Regions from separate parts of the Paenibacillus sp. EC2-1 genome, predicted to be linked through region 3. Evidence: riboswitches for the same ligand, from Rfam matches in the RefSeq annotation. Region 3 holds a riboswitch; each other region holds the start of a gene.
What was found. Region 3 has a riboswitch for cyclic di-AMP ahead of ACK8P5_RS24465 (hypothetical protein). Riboswitches for the same ligand answer to the same signal wherever they lie in the genome.
Positions count from the first base shown of each region.

Region 1 (4,207 bases), 2.7 Mb from region 3:
GAATATACCAGACTTACTTCGATCGAGTCCCACTTGGATCTAAAGCAGGTAGATGTCGTTCAACTTCTAGACCAATTACTTTTTGAATTTGAACCTCTCGCTCAAGAGAATGGCATTAATATTGTGAAGGAGATCGAAGATTATCCTATTATTATCCTCATTGACAGTGATAAAATCGCCAGAGCAATTGATAATTTACTTATGAACGCCCTAAAGTACTCTGTAAAGCCAGGAACTGTTCGTATTTTAATGATGACAGATAATAAACAGGTGACAATAGAGATTGAAAACAAAGGAAATTCACTCACGAAAGAACAAGAAGATAAACTCTTTGAGCGTTTCTATAAAGTTGATCATTCACGAAATAGCGATGGCATTCAAACAGGAGCTGGATTAGGGCTTTCTATTGCTAGAAATATACTTGAGTTGCACGGAGGAACCCTGACATTCAAATTATTAAATAATATTTATAAATTCACTCTTACTTTGCCATTCGAAACCAAAAGTATCTCCAGTATTCAGCCTACAGCACAATAAATATGAAATAGCTCTGACCCCTATTTAGGTCAGAGCTGAAACATATATCATCTATTTTTTTAAGTGATATGGAACCGTCGTAACAATGACATCCTTCCGATATAGCAAGTATGCACGAATCATAAGACTGGTTTGGTTATGAAGTAGATTTTGCCAGCCTTTTTTAGGAATGAATTGAGGAATAACGACTGTTACTTGATATTGAGATTCAGCCGCTTTACGCTGCACAGTATCAATAAATTTACCTAATGGATGAATAATACTCCGGTATGGAGAATTTATCGTCACAAGCCTAACATCGGGTCTCCACTTCTTCCACTTTTCTTCGAATCGAGTTAACTCTTCTCTTTCAAACGGAATGTAGAGTGCAATAACTTGGTCAGCTGATAAAGACTTCGCATAGTTTAATGAATGCTCAACGACATGAGTTATTCCTGACACCGGTAGAATAACAACATTACCTTTGATTTCAACCGATGGTTCACAAGTTGTGATGCGCAGTTGTTCACCAACAGCATCATAATGCTTCTTAATTCGATAGAACAGATACACGATGACCGGTAAGAATATAAAGAATGGCCATACCTGAGCAAACTTAGTCATGAAGAACATTAGGAATACCGTTAAACTGATCACGGCACCTATTGTATTAATTAATAGTTTTGGCATAAAGCCTTCCGGTTTCTCGCGAATCCATTTCAACATCATCCCTGTCTGAGAAAGTGTGAATGGTATAAATACACCCACTGCGTATAAGGGAATGAGGTGCTCGGTTTGACCATGGAAAGCAATAATCAGCAGTATGGATAAGAAGCCGAGAATCATAATACCGTTTGAATATCCTAACCGATCTCCCCGTGCGGTAAACATTCTGGGAATAAATTTATCCTTAGCTAGATTAACTGCAAGAAGTGGAAATGCTGAATAGCCTGTGTTGGCAGCAAGGATAAGAATAAGTGCTGTAGTTCCCTGGATAAAGAAGTACATAAAATTACGTCCAAAAGTCTGATTGGCTATTTGAGATACGACGGTCTCCTGCGCTGTGGGTGCTATCCCATAATAATAGGCAAGGAATACAATCCCTGAGAATAATACAGCTAATAGGATTCCCATGGCCATTAGTGTTCTTGCTGCATTTTTAGGTGCAGGGTCTTTAAAGTTAGGAATTGCATTGGAAATCGCTTCAACGCCTGTGAGTGCCGAACTTCCTGAGGCGAATGCCTTTAAAAGTAAAAACAAACTAATTCCAGCAACTGGCGTACCGATCGGAGCATGTAAATCTGGAGAAACATGCCCCGTGAATATATTGTACATACCCACCACAATCAAAATAAATAATGCAAATACGAATAAATAGACAGGGTATGCTAACACCGTAGCAGATTCGGTTACTCCACGGAGATTTAGAATTGTGATCAGTATGACAAATGCAACAGCTATACTCACCGTATGTTCATGGAGTGCTGGAAATGCCGAAGTCAATGCATCTGTTCCTGCTGAGACGCTGACCGCTACAGTCAAAACATAATCCACGAGTAAAGAACCCCCGGCAACAAGTCCAGGGAGAACTCCTAGATTTTGCTTAGATACAACATACGCTCCACCACCGTGCGGATAAGCATAAATGATCTGACGATAAGAAAGTATCAAGGCCGTTAGTAGAACCAATACTCCGATCCCAATAGGTATTGAATACCAAAGAGCTGCTCCACTTATTGTAATGAGAACAAGTAGGATTTGTTCAGGACCATATGCCACGGATGATAAAGCATCCGAGGATAGAATGGCTAGTGCTTTTTTCTTGTTAAGTTTTTGTTCTCCTAACTCGTTCGATTTCAATGGTCGACCTATCAAAAGTCTTTTTAATGCTGCCATCGTTAGTTCACCGCCAGTGGATAAAATTAAAGGAATGGATGTGTCTTACGGCGTCCCGTATCAGCATTTAGGCACATCAAAAAAGCCACAGGAAAGTTGGACTTTCCCGTGACTTGAAGAAACAAAGTTCACGACAAATCCTCTTTCATAACGCTTACGAGGTTAGCTGACGGATTCGGGATCGAAAGTATCCCTACACTTAGTAACTAGCCAAGTGATTCACCCCTGAGATGAGATTAGCCTCATCTTAATGGTTCCCCCGCTTCTGATTAAGAATTCAGCGATCTAGGACTATTCAATGTTGCTTCCAAACTGGAATCACATTCAAGATTATGAATGAATCTTACTCCCATCCCGTACTTACTGTAAAGATCCAAAGAGACACAAATCGGTTTAAAAATGCCGGATATAATTTCATGATACCGATTACAAAGGCTCAACACCCTTATTATCGTGAATTATCTCGATTTCGCTCTTGTTATTACAGAAAAAAAGAGCAGACGCATTTAGGTCTGCTCTTTTCTTTTATGAATGATCTGATTTTGAGCCAATAAGGCGACTTAATGTGGACTAAACACGAACGCTAGGTGCCTATTCTCCATATAGGATCAACTTTTAAGAACTCTCATTTTATTTTAAGCTCAATTACAGGCTCTTCAGGTTCCTGTACTGTTGTTTTTGATCTGTTGAGTTCAGGAGATAACTTCATAACGATTGATTGGGGCTCATCCAGCATATTGCTGCCGAATACATACTGCATCCCGTCCTCAGTTCCGCCTCCTGAGATACTAGGCGCTTTGTACATTTTCCCTTCAGCCGTTTCTGAGACAATTTCATGGTGATTAAGCATTTCGCTAATTGAAGTTCTAGTTTTAAAATTATTTGTTTTCCCAGGATTATATACGAATGTAGCTCTTGTCATCAGCGGAGAAACTTCAACCTTGGATAACAACACTTGATGATCGCCAAGCATGAACGATTGATCCGGTTTATATATCTCCGTCTTGGTTAAAGAAAATTTCGGGTCCAAGTCGAACTCTACCTTTATTCGCTCTGAATAGTTCATCTCTGAACGGATCGTGCCTGTCTTGGGATCAGAAAGCTTACCGGGATCAACGGAGGCAATTTGGAAATCGACTTCAATACGATTCGGTAAAGGCTTACTACGATCAAGTTCTAACGTTGAACGCCCCTGCCAGCTCTGACCTTCCAAGCCACCAATTTTCGACGTATTCCCTAGATAACGACCTGTTTGTATGTCTGTCATGCGAACACTGTTCACATCATATATTTCCTGAGTCGAATCTGATGTAGCCGTATACAACAAGATTAACTTGTTCTCGTCTGCAGTAACGGCATCGATGGTAATCTGGTAAGGTCCTGATTTCGCCGACTTGTTGATCACCTGTATATAGTCATTTCGTATCGCAGACTCCAATGTACCTCCATCAATATCGTAGGCGGCCATACTCTTAAACTTAAATCGCAGCAATCTCTGATAATGTCATGTCATTGTAGTATTTTAGAAGCAGCACATGGCGATACTTGGGTTTTACCTTTTTCAGAAGAGACCATATCACAAGTCTGTCATGATTGAATCCTTCAAAAACATGTTCATGAGTGGCTTTTTCCAACTCTTCATCAGGCAACAGTACTGCCCGTTTACGTCGTCTCTGTTCATCAATACAAACATAGATCAAGATACGAATGATCCAAGCTTTAAATGCCTTCTTATCTTTTAATGTTGAATACTTAACCCATGCTCGGCAAGTCATCTCCTGCACGGCTTCGAGGG
Region 1 is NZ_CP186006.1:2,464,757-2,468,963, reverse strand. Features, by position in the region: gene ACK8P5_RS11720 (sensor histidine kinase) at 1-537, shown strand, start outside; gene ACK8P5_RS11715 (APC family permease) at 589-2,412, opposite strand; cyclic di-AMP (ydaO/yuaA leader) riboswitch at 2,548-2,705, opposite strand; gene ACK8P5_RS11710 (DUF4179 domain-containing protein) at 3,038-3,904, opposite strand; gene ACK8P5_RS11705 (sigma-70 family RNA polymerase sigma factor) at 3,891-4,207, opposite strand, start outside.
Region 1: linked by a shared signal. The riboswitch ahead of ACK8P5_RS11715 (APC family permease) and the one ahead of ACK8P5_RS24465 (hypothetical protein) in region 3 are both predicted to bind cyclic di-AMP.

Region 2 (4,207 bases), 660 kb from region 3:
TGGCTAAAGAAATATTGAAGGCACTGCGTGATGAGGAGTCGTAAATAAAGGACTTCTTCTTATAACTTGATTGTAATGACATAAGAAAAACGGCTTTCATCCAGAAGATGGACGAGAAGCCGTTTTTTTGTTGCCAAATTAATGAAGGGAATTGGTTAGATCGTTTTAGCTACTCTTGATTTATTGAATTTATAGATTACATAACCAACGATGGCCGGCAGAATGATGTAGAAGATGCCCATTCCTAGGTTGAATGGATCATTCATCATCATGAGGCTGAAGCCCATCAGAATACTGTTGAACACAACATGGGCAAATACCGAAGTTAAGTATCCATATCGTAAGAAGATGTAACTGAACATGAGTCCGATGATAATGAGCTCAATCGGTCTTGAAATGACCGGATAGATCGGATATAAAGTATGTCCGAGAGCCCAAATAGTGGAAGTAATCAGACTTGCCACAAATGTGTTTCGTACGATTTTTTTAACCATTTTGATCCCGAACAGACGGTATACTGCCTCTTCGGATATTCCCGCCAGCCACGCCATCAATGGAAAGAGCCATGGATAGAGCATGTTATAAGGTGATTGTGAGGCATCTGTTGTAGACCAGGTGTGGAGTGTGAAATTCAATCCTATAAAGATCAAAGACTGAGCTCCGAGCAAAATACATGCCCATATATATCCTAGTTTCATGCTCTCTAGCACGTAAGAACCATACCCGGCTTCGCTTGCGCGTGGCCAAGGATTCAGTCCATCTTCCTTACGCCATAGTCCGCTTCCTCCAACAAGAGAGAAGTACAAGAGTGCTGAGAATACAAGAGAATATACGGCATAAAAAATCATCATACCCATGATACCGGCATCTGACATACCTTCCGCTTGGAAGACGGGAATTAGGTTGTAGGTATTCAGCATCTGAATAACAAACAGGAACACGGCAAGAAAGATACCACGTTTAAATGATGTGTGAGCTTTCGTTTTTACACTGTATACAATGGCTAAGATCCCCAAGATTAGCGTGAATAAACCATATCCCAGTAGAGTGAGCAGCGTTGCGTTTAGTGTCTGTTTCTCTACATAGGCTGTGTGGTCCTTCGGAACCGAAAATACAGGTTCATAGGAACGAAGTTGATTATCCTCGAAGGAGAATTTCAGCTGGAGCTGTGAACTCCCAATCTTAGCTTCGGGGTCTTGATATATCAGTCCAGGCTCCCCTTCTTTGGTGATCTGTTTCAGGTTGGATAGACTATATCCTTCTCTCTCTAGCCAAGGCTCAGCTAGTGACATCTTTTCAGTCAGTGACATCTCTCCTTCGATTAAACGAAGCATCTGATTGCGGACGTCACCTTTTTGCAGGAGGGCACCTTCATAACTAGAGTCAGGCAGATCATAAGAAAACCCTGCTACACTAGCATTCTGCATATGGACGTCTACGTTTAGGGCTACTCCATCAGCTTGCACTAACCGAACTCGAAAGACATCATAGGGGTATTTGCTCTCAAACTTTTTATTGTATTCGCGGAGCAAATTCTCTTTAGATAGATATCCATAAACATCAGATCTGGATTGATATGTAACGAGAGGTTTGTCAGTGGAAGAAGTCCTACTATACTGCAGATGTTCTTGTGCGAATCTTTCAGCAGCACTGATGGCTGCCTCCTTGGTGATCATTTCGGGTGTTTTGACCTCGGATGAAATAGAGGCTGTGGATGGAAAGACCTGAAAGATGAGAAATAGAATGAGACCAATAATTCCAAGTAGTACCAATGGTTGTTTGTCAGATTTAAGATGAAGAGGGTGTCCTGCTTTATTCATGTCATTCCTCCTTTTGGCATTAGCGAGTTATCAATTAGATTAAGCTATCTGTTTTCATGAAGACATAAAGTCAATATAACATAGATATGAAAGACACAAACGGCTTATCCCATTCAAATTTATGAAAAATTCGATGAAAATGAAGGAAAGATTCCGAAAAGCGTAGATAACCATGTGCTACTACTCTAGAATATGCCCAATTCGGTTCATTTTTAAGTTAATTTAAGTCTAAAACGGCTTTGGTATCCTTAAAGGATTGCGTTATAATCACTACATGCTATTGAACATGTTCATGAATCATAATATTGGATAACGTTAATTGAATAGATCAGCCGAATTTCGTAATGAAAATGGGGGAACCATTTAAGTGGGGTGAATTTCGCTTCCGAAAGGTAGTGAATAGGGCGACCTGTGTTATGCCCGAATCCGTCAGCTAACCTCGTAGGCTGTAGCACAGGAACCCAACCGCGTAAGGCATTGGATTTCCAGTGTCTTTTTTTCTTTGATTTTTTTAAAGAGGTGAACATGTTGACTTCCAAAATTAAATGGCTTCGCTTGTCGCCGCCGCAAATTCTCGTCATGGGATTTGGGGCCATTATCCTGATTGGGACGATGCTTCTCATGCTCCCGATTTCCAATACGACAGGGGAACCGCTGAACTTTATGGATGCTTTGTTCACGGCGACATCTGCTACCTGTGTAACAGGTCTTGTCGTGGTGGATACAGGGACATTCTTCAGTTCCTTCGGACAGGTTGTCATCATGATAATGATACAGATCGGTGGTCTGGGTTTCATGACCATGGCAACACTGTTCGCGCTTGTATTGAAGCGACGCATTTCATTGAAAGACCGTCTAGTTCTTCAGGAAGCGATGAATCAATCTTCTATGGAAGGAATCGTGCGCTTGATCCGCAGGGTTCTACTGTACTCCTTAGTGATTGAAGCGTGCGGAGCGACACTACTAACCATCCGATGGGCTTTTGATATGCCGTTTGGTAAGGCGCTTTATTTCGGCGTTTTCCATGCGGTAACCATGTTTAATAATGCGGGATTTGATCTGTTTGGCGACTTTAAGAGCTTGACTGGATTTGTATATGATCCGCTTGTTAACTTTGTGGTGATGTTCCTGATTGTATCCGGAGGGATTGGATTTATCGTCATGGCTGATCTGGTTGATTATAGGAAGAGTCGGAGGCTTTCACTGCATTCTAAAGTGGTGTTATCCATGACAGGGTCGCTGATTCTCATAGGTGCTGTGGTTATTTTTATCTTTGAATTTACAAATCCAGAGACACTAGGCTCGCTGAATTGGGGCGGGAAAATTCTAGGCTCCTTCTTCCAGTCGGTTACGCCGAGAACAGCGGGAGCCAACACACTAGATATAACTGAGCTACGTCAGGCTACTCAATTTTTCATGGTTATACTGATGTTTATCGGAGCTTCTCCAGGCTCTACGGGTGGTGGTATCAAAACGACAACATTCACAATGATGATTGCCGCTGTTATTGCCATGATGCGAGGCCGAGACGATATTGTGTTGTTCAGATACCGTTTGGTTCAGGAGCGAATTCTTAAAGCGTTAACGATTACGCTGCTTGCACTACTGCTGGTTATTACAGTGTCGATGATTCTATCGACGACAGAGGATAGCAGCTTCCTCACTATACTCTTTGAAGCTACGTCAGCATTTGGTACGGTAGGGCTGTCTATGGGATTAACTCCTGAGTTGTCGCTCTTCGGTAAGTTACTTATCTGTGTAACGATGTTTGCTGGTCGTCTTGGTCCATTAACACTTGCTTATGCATTAGGACCCAAGAAAGGTAAAGAGTTGTATCGTCATCCCGAAGGTAAAATGATTATTGGATAAGGAGATTGGCTAAGAAATGAAACCAAAGCAGTTTGCAGTGATAGGGCTGGGGAGATTCGGTTCAAGCCTTGCGCTTGAATTGATGGAATTAGGATATGAGGTTCTCGGGATCGACCAAGATGAAGAAGTGGTCGAAGATATGAGTGAGCTCCTCACCCATACTGTGGTCGCTGATGCGACAGACGAAGAAGTACTTAAATCGCTTGGTATTCGTAATTTTGACTGTGGCATCGTGGCTATAGGAGACGAAATTCAAACGAGTATTCTTGCAGCAATTCTTCTTAAGGAATTAGGTGTTAATACGGTCGTAGCCAAAGCAATCTCTGTGCTACACGGACGGGCGCTGCAAAAGCTGGGTGTAGACAGGGTTATTTTCCCGGAGAGAGATATGGGAATTCGTGTCGCTCATCAACTTGTTACACCGAATCTTCTCGATTATATAGAGCTCTCTAAAGAATACCGAATTGTAGAGATGACGGTAACGGAATGTATGGACGGCAAAACATTAAATGAGTTAA
Region 2 is NZ_CP186006.1:4,554,653-4,558,859, reverse strand. Features, by position in the region: gene uvrC (excinuclease ABC subunit UvrC) at 1-44, shown strand, start outside; gene ACK8P5_RS21285 (CPBP family intramembrane glutamic endopeptidase) at 156-1,820, opposite strand; cyclic di-AMP (ydaO/yuaA leader) riboswitch at 2,141-2,283, shown strand; gene ACK8P5_RS21280 (TrkH family potassium uptake protein) at 2,346-3,689, shown strand; gene ACK8P5_RS21275 (potassium channel family protein) at 3,706-4,207, shown strand, end outside.
Region 2: linked by a shared signal. The riboswitch ahead of ACK8P5_RS21280 (TrkH family potassium uptake protein) and the one ahead of ACK8P5_RS24465 (hypothetical protein) in region 3 are both predicted to bind cyclic di-AMP.

Region 3 (4,207 bases):
ATCATGTTCATCAGACCTACACCTTTTCCGCCGAACACGGAATTCAGCATCATGAGCGAGAGCGGTGTAATGCTACCGAGCGGGGTCAGCGTATCGTGCATATTGTTGACGGACCCGGTGGTGGCGGCTGTGGTGACTGTCGTGAATAGAGCAGACTGTGCAACACCAAAACGGACCTCTTTACCTTCCATATTGCCTTGTGAGGCATCGATTCCAAGCTGGTTCATTGCAGGATTTCCGCTCGATTCCGAGACATAGGCAAGCGATAGAAACAAGGTAAACAGAACCATCATGACGGAGAAAATAACCCACCCTTGCTTCCGGTTCTTCGCGAACAAGCCGAACGTGTACGGCAGAGCTGCCGCAATGCACCACATGGATAAGATTTCGATTACATTCGTGAGCGGACTCGGATTCTCAAATGGATGTGAAGAATTCACACCGAAAAATCCACCGCCGTTCGTACCCAGATGTTTGATGGACTCTAGTGCCGCCACCGGACCCACCGATACTTGCTGCTCGGTACCCTCAAGCGTCGTTACGTTAATCGTAGGTTTTAAGGTTTGAGGAACATGCAGAGCAACGAGCAACAGAGCCACAGCAAAAGCTAAGGGGATAAATATTCTTGTATGTGCCTTAACAAAATCCTCGAAGAAGTTACCAATGGTCGTTCCCTTACTCGTAATCGCCCGAATGAATGCGATCGCGACACATAGCCCCGTTGCAGCGGAGGTGAACATCATCATCGTGATGACAGCCATCTGAGAGAAGTAGGACAGTCCTGATTCACCACTATAGTGCTGGAGATTCGTGTTCGTCATAAAGCTGATGATGGTGTTAAATGACAGTGTCGGCTCCATATGATCAACCCCGTTCGGATTGAAAGGAAGCGCCTTTTGCAGCCGTAGGATGAGATACCCAACGGCGACGAGTACGATGTTCGTCATTACAAAGCTAAGGGCATATACTTTCCAAGTCATGCCCTTACGTTCTTTAAGCCCGATTAATCGGTAGATCGGTTTCTCTACCCATGAGAACCATTTATCCGTCCTGCTGGCTTCATCGCGAAATACATGATACACGTAAGTTCCGATTGGTTTAACGAGCAGCACCAGAACTAGAATAACGATGGCAATTTGTATAATGCCCATGATTGATTGCTTCCTCCTTCAATAGCACCCCTAGAATTGTTCCGGGTGAATCAGCGCGTAAATCAAATATAGAAAGATAAAAATCAGCAATAACATAATAATGATCATTCGTTATCTGCCTCCGGTTCATGGACTACGCGTCCACACCAGGATAGAAACAGGGTGAATAGCGTGTAGGTTCCTCCGAGAATGAGCACCATGTACAAATCCTGCATGTAAATCCCTCCAAAACATGTTTAATGAAGTATGGATCAAGGTTAGCTGGTGAGTGATGAAACTAAGAAGGACACATGATGGTTATTGGTATGAATCACAAAGGTAGCGCCAAGTCCTTTATAAATTAATCTGGGATTGCTTGAATGCGTGATGACATAGATTGGATCCGTTGTCCATGTGCGGCATATCCGCAAGTAACGGCAGCATAAATTCAGGCTGCTTTCGAACAGAAACACCTTGCTCACGGAAAAATCCGGTATGATCCAGGTTTGTTCATCGGTGGTATCAATGAAGACGATGTTCTTCGTCCCGATGCTCTCAAGACGATCCCGTTCTGCACGGTTATTCGCGATCGCTGCGAACGGGATTTTATAATAGATGAGCTGGTGGATAAATTCCTCTCCAGCCTTGGTTGGTGCGGATACTAATATCATTTCTTGCCATTCCTCCATGATTTCTCCTCCTAATGGTTAGAAAGAGAAGACAACAAAAAAAGCCACAGGGAAGGAGGATCACTCTTCCCGTGGCTTTAAGATGGCACAGTGAAATACACCGTGCCCTGCACACGACAATCGTTGCCTCTCTCTAAGTAACGCTTACGAGGTTAGCTGACGGATTCGGGCGTGAGAGTCGCCCTACCCATAGGCAGTGATCCTGCCGATGAGATTCACCCCAGAGAGAAATGCATATCTCCCGTTTGGTTCCCCCGTTCCTTTTCCGTTCAAGGACTCAGCGAATAAAAGCATTTGTTCATCTAAAGAAACCACAGAGGGCTAGAGGCCTCTGTGGTCGAGATTACCCGATCACAAGCTTCATCATCCTCTCCTATAAGCAAGCGAATCTATGCAGATTAAGGCATAAATGGCTTAAGCTCTAACGCTTACGAGGTTAGCTGACGGATTCGGGCGGTGAGAGTCGCCCTACCTGCACCTGAAATCCAGTATTTCATTGGATTTAGAAGCAGGATTCACCCCTGGAAGATGCTTCAGGCGGCTCTCACACCACCTTGCACATCTCTTGATTTGGTTCCCCCGATCCCTTACATGACAAGGGCATTCAGCGATTCAAGTGAATTCATTGTTCAATTCATGCTTCGTATCATACTTCTGGCGATTTAGAATGTAAATCGAGGGAGAAGCATGTATTGAGCTGTTTTATAACCAGAAAGGGTGATAAGTGAGTTGAATTCTCATTTATACTGCATGATGCTCTATATTTCTCTGTTTATCTCCCGAAATAAGCAAACTCGCAAGATACTGTGCATTTGGATAGATAATCGATGTAAGGGTGTAATGTACGCGTTTTCACTTGGCATTTTCGTGTGTTTTTTGAAGATATAGACCTGTTATGGATATTTACTTTGGAAGGGACATAACGTATGATTCATCCAACTTCATCCATATGATCTACAAATAGAGTTGTAATCGAACCGATGAAAAGGAGACACGCGTCATGGCTAGAATAATCGAACCTTTGCCAGCGTTAACGGAACCTACATTACAAGAGACAACGATACGTTATATCGAAATTTTTCGTTTTGACTGTGCTTATGCTGAACGGTTTTTACCAAGGAATATAAGTAGCCCGAACTGCGGCTTGCTCAAAATATCTTGCAGTACGGCTTCTGGCTATGCGGAGTATACACTGCCAGAGACAAGAGAGTTCGCGGATCTGGTGCGCTGGTCATCTGTATTTAGGCATTTGAAGGGATTACCTCTGGAGGAAGCTCTGCGAATTGTAGAGCGGCAGGAATGGGGAGCTCTTCGATGTAGACTCGCGGAGTCTGCTCTAACGGATTTATCCTTGAATTTTCAACAGAGCCATGAGCGGAAGCGGTTAGGCAGCTTGCCATTGGAGCGTTCTTTTCTAATGGATTGTTCACGTGCGTATTTTTGGTTCTAATTCATTTATTAAATATATATGGTTAGGTGTTATGAGTGGACTGGTCAATCGGCCCGCGCTCCGGTAACATAGAGGGTAACAAGAGTGTACAAGGAGGAGCTATGCTTCTACAATTCGGGTACTCGCAGTACGAGAGTAAAGTATATGAAACGCTGGTAACGAGCGGTGAGGCGATGGATGCATCAAGTATTGTGAAGCTCTCTGGTGTTCCCAAGGCCAAGATTTATGAGGTGCTTGATCGTCTAGTTGATAAGGGAATCGTGATGGACACCGTATCCGGTAAAAAGCGAACCTATACAGCACTGCCTGTTGAGGCAGTCATTGACAAGCTGACGCATGAGTTTGAAAGTGATATAAAGGAGCTTCGTTCAGCAGGTGTCCGTAAACAGGTTGTGGATGACCAGGTGTGGAGTCTGAAGTCGCACAGCTCCATTCAAGCGTTCTGCAAGCAGATGATTGAGGAAGCACAGGAGTCTGTTCTCGTCTCCATGTGGAGCGACGAATTTAGTGAAATTACGGATCTACTGAACCGTAAAGAACGTGAGGGCGTGCGTGTTGAGGCACTGGTGACGGGGAGTGATCACCCTGATGTTAACTTGTCGAAGTTATATGTTCTGAACCCTACCGCAGATCACGATAAGTTAGAGAGATTTATGCTTCTTGTGATCGATACGAAGCAGCTGCTGTTCGCAGGTGTGGAGCAGGGGAGCTGGCAAGCAATCCGGACGCAGGCACAGCCCTTTGTGAAGGTATTTGCTGAGTTTTTCTATCATGATATGGCGCTGACGGCGTTCAGCCGTAAATATCCGGAAGAGATGTTTAAGGACGAGGAGATTAAGTCTCTGTTGCTCCGACTTCGATATTAGATATATACGAAGAAGCCCCTGGCTGCATAGGCCGGGGGCTTTCATGTGTATGACAGAAAAGTCTAACAAACA
Region 3 is NZ_CP186006.1:5,212,854-5,217,060, reverse strand. Features, by position in the region: gene kdpA (potassium-transporting ATPase subunit KdpA) at 1-1,151, opposite strand, end outside; gene ACK8P5_RS24470 (potassium-transporting ATPase subunit F) at 1,182-1,247, opposite strand; gene ACK8P5_RS24465 (hypothetical protein) at 1,409-1,819, opposite strand; cyclic di-AMP (ydaO/yuaA leader) riboswitch at 1,946-2,112, opposite strand; cyclic di-AMP (ydaO/yuaA leader) riboswitch at 2,230-2,439, opposite strand; gene ACK8P5_RS24460 (hypothetical protein) at 2,820-3,269, shown strand; gene ACK8P5_RS24455 (TrmB family transcriptional regulator) at 3,371-4,135, shown strand.

Region 4 (4,207 bases), 2.5 Mb from region 3:
CGTTGCCGAAATCACTTTTACATCCCTCGGTAATGATGTTATTAGCATAGATCATACTTTTGTTGACTCTTCATTAAGGGGTAAAGGAATTGCCGAGAAGCTTATTCGTAAAGTCATCGATTATGCTAGAACAGAGAATTTGAAAATCAATCCCGCTTGCTCCTATGCAGCATATCATTTCGATAAATTTCCCGAAGATCGTGACCTACTACATTAATTGACGGACATCCCCCAAAACATATTGGCCACAAAAAAAGGGCTGTCCCCGATTTGTCATCAATGATGACGTGGAGACAACCCTTTGCTATTCACGATATTAAAAAATTCGGTTTGCACCATTATATTTCGGCCCCCAATAGGAACTGTTAATGTTCGCGATCGTAATTCCTTTACTTGTAGCCGAAATAAATTCATTATTCCCAATGTAAATACCTACATGCGAAGTTGAAACTTTATTGGTGATAAAGAATACCAGATCACCTTGTTTAAGATTGCTTTTTGAAACTGGAGTTCCATGGTTATCATGCATCGAAATGGAACTGTGCGGCAAGCTCACACCCATTTTGCCATATACATAACGAATGTAGCCAGAGCAGTCAAATCCTTGCGATGGAGAAGAACCGCCCCATACGTATTTAACACCTAAGTGTTTCTTAGCTTCAGTCACTACCCGGGCTCCTTTGGATGCGCTTTGCGCTGGAGCTGTCCAAGCTGGTTTATAGGTTTTGCCATCTGTACTCAACATAGCAATATTGTTCTTAGAATCCCATTTGAGCGTGAATCCGAATGTTTCGGTAACAAAACGAAGTGGAACGTATGAACGTCCTTCTACCACGCGCATCGTTGTGTCCATTCTAACTTGTTTGGAGCCAACAGTAGCAATGCTTGAACCTGACTTCAGTACAATTGTGGTACTTCCTTTTTTAATTGTTACCTTAACTATGTATGAGTTAACTTTCTCATATTTAACCGTTGCACCCAGCTTTTCTCCGATCATGCGAATCGGTACCTGCGTATATCCTTTTGCGTCAATAAATGGTTTCTGGTCCGGGAATGATACTAGTGAATCATTAATTTGAACCTTTATGGAAGACGTTGCGGCACTTGCAAAATTAGCACTAAGAGCGAATGATGAAGCAACAATCGCTCCGGATAATAGAAGTTTCTTCAGTATGTTATTCATGATGTTTTCCTCCTTGTTGCTTCCGAGGTTAGTTGCCGGATTCGGAAAGAGGTATTTCCTAGTTTATAAAAATAAACATTCACCCCAAAATTAAGATCCCCCGTACCAAACGTTATGCTCGCTTGGATTCAGCCATTAGTTATTCCAAGTTACTCATAATAAGGTAACACATCCAGCAAGACAATTTACGTCTAAATTGTGTCCGTTTCATGAAATTATGAATAGATTGTAACTATTTAAACGTAAATTGATACTTTTTCGATACCTATAACAACGTCAATGACTGGCTATTTTTTTAGAATTACTTCATATATCACCTTGACTTTCACCTATAAAAAAATTTATATTTATTTCATACCTTCTATTTAAGGAGAGATTTTGATGTCGGTGAGCGTTCTTAACTAACCAAATTTCATAAGACTGGAAATTTCTTGAATCATAGTCCGAAATGGCTATGTTTATTTTCTTGTGGATTTTTCCGTCTATGCAATTAGTTAAGAACTACGGATATCAATTGAAGCCCAGGATGTCTATCCTGTATATTGGCGTCTATTTATCCGTGCTGAGTGTTCAGCGCGGATTTTTTACGAGTATGCTGTTATTTAGTCGGCATATTCTAACCAGACATCGTATATGCAGGCAGACTTGTCTAAAGGCAGAGAGTGAACCTATGGTTCATTCTCTGCCTTTTTTTGTTGCCCGGGGCTGCTTCAGGAATGTATAAATCACAGAAAAAGGAGTTATGATCCGCATGAATTTAACCACTCTAAAACAACTTCAATACGATAAGGTGCAGCAAGACTTGGAACGATTCGCTGTTTCGTATGTTGGTAAAAGGCATATTCTTGAGATGAAACCACTAACCCAGCTTAAAGCTGTCCGCCATCAGCTTGATCAGACTGCGGAAGCTCGCACTCTTCTCCGTGCAGGTGCGAGTGTTCCAATCCCATCACTTGAAGGAATCGAGCCAGTTTTACAGTTACTTGGAACAGGATATGTGCTCAGTGAAAGAGATTTCACACACATAGTGCAATTTTTACGCAGCTGTAGGCAGCTCATTCGTTATATGACTAGCAAGAGTGAAATCGCTCCTACCATTGCCTCATACGCTTCCTCCATGTATGAGTTAACACCGCTTCTAACAGAAATTGAGCAATGTATTCACGGCGGTCGTGTTGTTGATGCAGCTAGTAAAGACCTGGCAAAAATTCGCAAGAAAATCATCGTGTGTGAAGAACGGATTAAACGCAAACTGGATAGCCTACTTCATAAACACAAGGATATTATGCAAGAGTCGCTGATCAGCAAAAGGAATGGACGATTTGTTCTACCTATTAAAAAAGAACATCGCAGACTGGTGAATGGCACTGTGCTTGATGAATCAGCAAGCGGTCAGACCGTCTATATTGAACCAACCGAAGTCTCTAGTCTTCAGATGGAGCTCAGTTATCTTCAATCAGATGAAGCTCGTGAAGAAACCAAGGTATTGAGTGAATTAACCGCTCTAGCTGAGAAATATAACCATGAACTGAACTTGAATACCGACACCGTAGGATTATATGATTTCATCATCGCAAGAGGAAAATATGCATTGTCGATCGGTGGAAGAGACGTTCAGCTGAACGATCAAGGTGTTATTTCACTTAAACAAGCTACCCATCCTCTGATCGGGTCTCACATGGTTCCGTTGGATTTTACAATCGGACACAATTATCGGTCTCTAATTATTACAGGACCGAACACAGGCGGTAAGACCTTGACACTGAAAACGGTAGGCTTGTTAACTTTGATGGTACAATCCGGCTTACTCATACCTGTAGAGGAGAATAGTATGTGCAGCGTATTTGAACATCTCTCCGTCGATATCGGTGATGGACAGAGCATTGAACATGCACTCAGCACATTCTCCGCTCATATTAGAAATGTTAAACACATTCTAGATACCGCCAACGGCAAAACTTTGATTCTGTTAGACGAAATGGCTTCAGGTACAGATCCTGGAGAAGGGGTTGGACTTTCTATCGCTGTGCTCGAAGAGCTCTATCGCCGAAAATCAACCGTGGTGGTAACGACTCATTTTACCGAAATCAAGAATTTCGCCACAATGACATCTGGTTTCGAAAATGCACGAATGGAATTTGATACGGAAACACTAGAACCGAAGTACCGATTAAAGATCGGAGAAGCCGGTCAGAGTTACGCTTTCGTTATAGCCGAAAAATTAGGTATCCCATCTTCTATCATCACTCGCTCCCGCCAAATATCAGAAGCAGGGCGAACCCAGGAAGGTACAGTATTCACGAAAGACAGTAAGTCTGTGAGTGAAAAAGACACAACAATCAGTGGTATGACACTTGACTCCACTCCTGCAGATCATATGATTAAGGACACATCGTCACTAGAGAAAGCTTCGGCGCCACTTCATCAACTAGAAGACAAAATTGAACGTCAAGCGGATCATGATGATAATCCCGCTCCTGCTCGGTCACTTCCTTCCTATCAACTAGGGGATAGTGTATACGTGTCATCAATGAACCGGACAGGTGTTGTCTACGAAACGATTGATTCTCGCGGCATGGTGGGTGTTCTTATACAGAAACAAAAATTCAAAATCAATCACAAACGTCTCAAGCTGCATATTGCAGGCAAAGATTTGTATCCGGATGACTATGATCTGGACATCGTTCTCGAAAGCAAAGAAAATCGCAAAAAGCGAAAGCTCATGAATCGAAAGCATGTCGAAGGACTAACCATTGAAACAAAACCAGAACACTAAGAATGAGGCGAGAAGCTCCATATGCACAAGCTGTGGCAATATACGCAGTAAATGTTGTACAATAAAGCTTAAATGACTATTTGAAGGATGGTTTTCAACATGTATGTAGCTGATGATTGGAAAGATTATGAAGTTATAGATACGGGAGGCGGAGAAAAGCTTGAACGCTGGGGTGATGTGATTCTGCGTCGTCCGGATCCGCAAATTATATGGCCTCTAAAGAATGATAGTGGTGTATGGAGAAATGT
Region 4 is NZ_CP186006.1:2,235,197-2,239,403, reverse strand. Features, by position in the region: gene ACK8P5_RS10600 (GNAT family N-acetyltransferase) at 1-217, shown strand, start outside; gene ACK8P5_RS10595 (NlpC/P60 family protein) at 317-1,183, opposite strand; cyclic di-AMP (ydaO/yuaA leader) riboswitch at 1,186-1,327, opposite strand; gene ACK8P5_RS10590 (hypothetical protein) at 1,632-1,907, shown strand; gene ACK8P5_RS10585 (endonuclease MutS2) at 1,935-3,959, shown strand; gene ACK8P5_RS10580 (class I SAM-dependent methyltransferase) at 4,059-4,207, shown strand, end outside.
Region 4: linked by a shared signal. The riboswitch ahead of ACK8P5_RS10595 (NlpC/P60 family protein) and the one ahead of ACK8P5_RS24465 (hypothetical protein) in region 3 are both predicted to bind cyclic di-AMP.